DNA from 2 places in the Shewanella zhangzhouensis genome. Region 1 is predicted to be linked to the other one. Evidence: predicted binding sites of a transcription regulator. Region 1 holds the regulator's gene; the other holds the start of a gene.
The links. The regulator FliA, encoded in region 1, starts transcription of late flagellar genes. The targets are predictions, from matches to a motif close to CTAAAGNTNNNNNNNNNNNNGCCGATA.
Positions count from the first base shown of each region.

Region 2: pomA (flagellar motor protein PomA) is a predicted target of FliA. The motif match lies at 1,225-1,251, and genes of this name have one in related genera.

Region 1 covers NZ_CP080414.1:2,907,779-2,910,898, forward strand. The annotation lists gene K0H63_RS12705 (protein phosphatase CheZ) at 1-645, opposite strand, end outside; gene cheY (chemotaxis response regulator CheY) at 659-1,042, opposite strand; gene K0H63_RS12715 (RNA polymerase sigma factor FliA) at 1,087-1,806, opposite strand; gene K0H63_RS12720 (MinD/ParA family protein) at 1,799-2,680, opposite strand; gene flhF (flagellar biosynthesis GTPase FlhF) at 2,685-3,120, opposite strand, start outside.
Region 2 covers NZ_CP080414.1:3,110,345-3,113,464, forward strand. The annotation lists gene K0H63_RS13540 (flagellar motor protein MotB) at 1-311, opposite strand, end outside; gene pomA (flagellar motor protein PomA) at 316-1,083, opposite strand; gene xseB (exodeoxyribonuclease VII small subunit) at 1,382-1,621, shown strand; gene ispA ((2E,6E)-farnesyl diphosphate synthase) at 1,621-2,502, shown strand; gene dxs (1-deoxy-D-xylulose-5-phosphate synthase) at 2,522-3,120, shown strand, end outside.

The DNA of each region.
Region 1 (3,120 bases):
TTCTATGCTGCTGGTACTCTTCTGGGTAACTTCTGTGGCTGGTTGCTCGCCAAAGACGGTCAACATTGACACCAGGCTATTCTCGACTTCACGAACCAAATCGATAACACGGCGGATCATCTGTCCGGTCAGATCCTGGAAGTCCTGCGCCATTAAAATCTGATTCAAAAGCTCGCGCAGTCTTTCTGAGTCCATGGCACTGCGATTCATCAGCTGCTGTACGTCATGGCACAGGCTTTTGAACTCAGTAATGTCGATATCACGCCGCATGAGCTTATCCCAGGCTGGCATGACGGTTTGAATATGGTTAATGAGGGCGTCAGCGAGAGGCAAACACTCTTCTACGGCATCCATGGTTTTATTGGCTGCCTGCTCCGTCATATCGATGACGTAGTTCAGTCGCTCTTTGGCGTCAGGAATGTCGATACTGGCCAGTTCCATCAGGCGACTGTCCAACTGAAAATCAACCAGCGCACTGTGTAATTGGCGGGTCAGCTTACCCACTTCGTCAAACAGCTCTTTCTGAATGGGGACAGCAAGGTCCCGCAGCAGTAAATCAGCCTTTTCCTGCTCACCTGCACTGAGGAGCGTGACGAGTTCCTGTGCCTGTTCGAGACTAATGAGCCCTGATGTGTTTGCCTGCATAGCTCATCCTTGCTCAACCAAGTCGTTCGAATATCTTGTCCAGCTTCTCTTTCAGTGTCGCAGCAGTAAAAGGCTTAACCACATAGCCATTTACGCCAGCCTGAGCGGCGGCAATAATCTGCTCACGCTTGGCTTCAGCGGTCACCATCAGTACCGGAATATGCTTCAGGTTTTCATCGGCGCGAATCGCTTTGAGCAAATCGATACCCTGCATGCCCGGCATGTTCCAATCGGTAACCACAAAATCGAAATCACCCTTTTGCAGCATCGGCAAGGCGGTTGAGCCATCATCTGCTTCCTGGGTGTTATTAAACCCCAAGTCTCGCAACAAGTTCTTGATGATACGTCTCATTGTTGAAAAGTCGTCAACAATGAGAATCTTCATATTCTTGTCCAAGGTTTCCTCCGGTGAGCTGACACTCTAGCTGCTCAAATAATAATTTATACTTGTGTCCAATGCTTGAGCTTACCTTTGAGCCTGAGCATCGCCTGACTGTGGATCTGGCATACCCGCGACTCACTCACATCAAGAATGGCGCCTATTTCTTTTAAATTCAGTGCTTCATCGTAATAAAGTGATAACACCAGCGCGTCCCGCTCGGGTAACTGGCGAATGGCATCTGCCAAAGCCTGCTGGAACTGGTTCTGAGCCAGGTCATCATAAATGTCGTTGGTTTGTTCCCCGTCGGGAACCAGAACATCGTGTGATACGCCTAAATCTTCTATCCCTATGATTTTACCAACAGAAACATCATTGAGGATATGATGGTATTCCTCCATCGACATATCAAGTCTTTCGGCAATTTCTGTGTCCCGGGCATCACGTCCGAGCTCTTGTTCCAGTTCGTCTATCACCTGGGCGACTCTGCGCTGATTACGATGAACAGAACGTGGAACCCAATCACCTTTACGGATTTCATCCAGCATGGCACCACGAATTCGAATGCCAGCAAAGGTTTCAAACTTGGCGCCTTTGCCGCCGTCAAATTTGGCCGAAGCCTCGAGCAGGCCAATCATGCCCGCCTGCAGCAAGTCGTCCAACTGTACGGATGCCGGCAATCTGGCCAACATGTGGTGCGCGATTCTTTTAACCAGCGGTGCGTACTGTTCAACGATGGAGGTTTTACTCTCCATGGAGGTATACGCCGCGGCTTTATTCACTCGCTCTGTCCTCTTGATAATCGGGACGATGTACCAGCCGCTCTACGAAAAATTCGAGATGGCCACCGGGTTGCTGCGGAATAGGCCAACTCATCACCTTATTCGCCAGCCCATGGTAGGCAATGGCAGCAGGTGATTTGGGGTAAGCCTCTACAATCAATTTTTGCTTACGTACTGATTTTCGCAAGTTTTCATCGAAGGGAATGGTTGCAACCAATTCAAGAGCCACGTCGAGAAAACGGTCAGTCACCTTGCTGAGTTTAGCAAAAAGCTCCATGCCCTCGCGTAGGCTGCGAACCATATTTGCCACAATCTTGAACCTGAACACACCATGCTCACGGCTGAGGATTTTGATGAGTGCATAGGCATCTGTGATAGACGTAGGCTCGTCACATACCACAACCAACACATCCTGAGCCGCACGGGAGAAACTGAGCACCATGTCGGAGATACCGGCTGCGGTATCGACAATAAGCACATCGAATTGGGTGCGCATTTCACTGAAGGCCCGGATAAGACCTGCATGCTGCGCAGCGGTCAGCTCGACCATCGCCTGAGTACCCGACGTAGCGGGTACTATGCCTATGCCCTTGGGACCACGCAGAATGATATCGTCCAGTTCGGCGTCCCCGGACAACACATGGGAGAGATTTTTTTCGGCACGCAGACCCAACATCACATCGACGTTAGCCAAGCCGAGGTCGGCATCCAGTACCAATACCCGTTTGCCCTTTTCTGCCAGAGCCACAGCCGTATTGATGGACACGCTGGTCTTGCCTACCCCACCTTTGCCGCCTGTCACGGCAATGACTTTTACTTTTTCGTTATATGGCTGATTCATCATACGTAAACCGCTTGCTTGATCACGGGTCATAGCTTTACTCGAACGCAAAGGTCGTGCTTTCCGACCACATATTGTTGTCGATGCCCTGATACTCAGGTTCATTCAGGGCATCAAGCGCCTGTCTTGCCAACGCCAGGGTGTCTGCGACTTTCATATCTTCAGGAACTCTTTGTCCATCAGTCACATAACTCAGTGGCAGCCCACTCTGGATAAGTACGCTTAATGCGCCGGCCAGAGAAACAGATTCATCCAGTTTGGTCAATACAGCGCCGGATAAAGGGATGCGCTGGAAGTGTTTAACCGCATCCTGAAGCACACGACGTTGCGACGTTGCTGACAATACCAGATAACTGCGGATCGGCAAGGCACTGTTAGCCGTTAAATTGTCTAATTGCTCCACCAGTCGCATATCTCGCTGTCCCATTCCGGCGGTATCTATCAATACTAGCTTGCGATTGCGCAGCTGATAA
Region 2 (3,120 bases), 200 kb from region 1:
TCGAGGATGGGTTCGGTCATCTCGTTGGTTTGCTGATTGATGATTTCAATGGGGGTGGGCTCGGGTTTGCCGGGACGAAACTCCAGAGCAATCACCGAGGTACCCTTGGGAATGTCTTTTACCTCAACCTTATTCTGCACCCCGAATGCATACTTCATGGAACCGGCTATCTGCTTGAATTTCATCACATCCATTTCGGAAAATGCCAGCAGCAGCACGAAAAAACACATCAAGAGCGACATCAGGTCGGCAAAAGTGGCAAGCCACAGAGGCGCTCCCGGTGGAGGACAGTTGCACTTGGCCTTGGCCATAGCGCTATTCTCCGTCCGTGGTATCTATCTTGCGGGATTTTTCCGCCAGATAGTTTTTCAGGAAGCCTTCAATTACCCTGGGGTTTTGACCGTCCTGAATCGCCAGCACCGCATCCATAATAAGGTTGCGGTTAAGCATTTCTTCACTCATACGCAGTGACAGCTTATCCGCAACCGGAATGGCAACCATGTTGGCCAACATGGCACCATAGAGGGTCGTTAACAGCGCCACCGCCATGGCGGGGCCAATGGACTTGGGGTCATCCATGTTGGAGAGCATGGCCACCAGACCAATCAGGGTACCAATCATGCCCATCGCCGGAGCCACATCACCAAAAGCCCTGAAGATGCCGATACCTGTTCTGTGGCGTTCTTCGGTGAGGGCAATGTCCTTTTCCAGGGCCTCACGCACCACATCGCCATCGTGGCCATCCACCAGCATATCGACTGCCTTTTGCATAAAGCTGTTGGAAATCTGTGCCTCTTCCAACGCCAGAAAGCCCCCTTTACGGGCTGCATCGGCCATGGCAACTGACTGCTCAATCAGCTCTTCGGGCTTGTCGATTTTGAACATAAACGCCTTGGCGGCAATCTTTACTGCTCCGAAAAATTGTTTGAGGTTGAATTTCATCATCACCACAAACAGAGAGCCACCAAATACGATAAATACGGAAGGAACATCCACGAAGATGGCCAGACCGCCGCCGGTCACCATCGCCATCAGCACAAAGGCAAAAGCGCCCAACAGACCAATGAGGGTTGCTAAATCCACAGATGCTCCTTAATTACGCAGTCATGAGAACCGAAGGCAAAGGAAACCAACGGCAAGCCAAAAATCCAGGGTCACTCTCAGGTATTATGTCAAAACCTATAACAAAGGACGGAGGTTAAAGACCCTGTCGCTATTCTCATTTATCGGACAGCGCTTCGGCAAGTTTAGCGCCAATTTATTTTTTCTAACAAAAATTCAGCAACAAAGCGTGCTCCAAGGCAAATATTCCCCCGCATAATTTGACCCTGTCAGCCTCGTGAGATACCTTGTGCACGCCGACACAGCAGGAAAAAATACCGTGGCCAAAAAACCGGAAAATTTGAGTTTTGAAGCATCTTTGGCAGAGCTGGAACGCATAGTCACTGAGTTGGAGCAGGGCGACGTCTCATTGGACGATGCGTTGAAACAATTCGAGCGGGGTATCGGGCTGGTGCGAGCCAGTCAGGCCAAGCTGGAACAAGCCCAACAAAAAGTGGCCATCCTGCTGAGCCAGGCCCCGGATGCACCACTCGACGACTTTTTACCCGAGGGAGAATAATGCTCAAACTTGCCCTCGCCGACTGCCAGACCCGGGTCGACGCTGTCCTTGCCGCACATATAGATGCATTGCCTCAAACCGCACCCGCGTTGAAGGCCGCCATGCGCCATGGTGCCCTGATTGGCGGTAAACGTATACGCCCCTTCCTTGTGTATGCCGTGGGTGAATTGCTCGGGGTGGATAAAGCCAAGCTGGACCGACTGGCAGCCGCCGTTGAATGTGTTCATGCCTATTCCCTTATCCATGATGATTTGCCCGCCATGGATGACGACAACCTGCGCCGTGGCAAGCCTACGGTGCATATTGCCTTCGATGAAGCCACGGCAATACTCGCCGGTGATGCATTGCAAACCCTGGCCTTTGAAATCATCAGCGAAGCCGATGCAGGCCTCGCCCCAAAAGCGCAGGTCGCCATGATTGCGGCGCTGGCAAAGGCGTCGGGATATCTGGGCATGTGTGGCGGACAGGCATTGGATCTTGCCGGTGAAGGTAAGAGCATCAGCCTCGACGAGCTGACCCGGCTGCACAACCTGAAAACCGGCGCCCTGATTCGTGCCGCCGTGGAGCTGGCGCTGATTGCCGCCGATGCCTCCGACACCGACACGACTGCACTTCGAGCCTATGCCGATGCCATTGGCCTGGCGTTTCAGGTACAGGACGACATCCTGGATATCACGGCAACCACCGAAGAAATCGGTAAGCCGCAGGGGTCTGATCTGGATGCCAACAAGAGCACGTATCCTAAATTGCTGGGGCTCGATGGCGCCCGGCAAACTGCCGATGCACTGGTAGCCGACGCACTATCAGCGCTGGCTAAAATGCCATACAATAGTCAGCTACTTGCAGACTTTGCCCGTTATATCGTCGCGCGACGAGTATAAGAAAGAAAAGAATCTCGCTATGAGTTTGGACATTTCGAATTATCCATTGCTTGCCCTGGCGAGCACCCCGGAAGAGCTGCGCCAGCTGCCTCAGTCGGCATTGAAACAGCTTTCAGATGAACTCAGGCAGTTTTTGCTGACCTCAGTGGGCATCTCCAGCGGCCATTTCGCCTCTGGCCTCGGCACGGTCGAACTGACCGTTGCGCTGCATTATGTGTACAACACTCCCTTCGACCGTTTGATTTGGGACGTGGGCCATCAGGCCTATCCCCATAAAATCCTCACCGGCCGCCGCGACAAGATGCACACCATTCGCCAGAAGAATGGCCTGCACCCTTTCCCCTGGCGCGAAGAGAGTCAATACGACACCTTCAGTGTTGGCCATTCCAGCACCTCGATTTCTGCCGCCCTTGGCATGGCAGTCACCGCCGAGAAAGAAGCCCAGGGCCGTAAAGTGGTTGCCGTGATTGGTGATGGCGCCATTACCGGCGGTATGGCTTTTGAGGCCCTGAATCACGCAGGTGATCTGCACAAAGACATGTTAGTGGTGCTCAATGACAATGAGATGTCTATCTCTGAAAATGTCGGCGCACTGAATAACCATCTGGCCAAACTCAT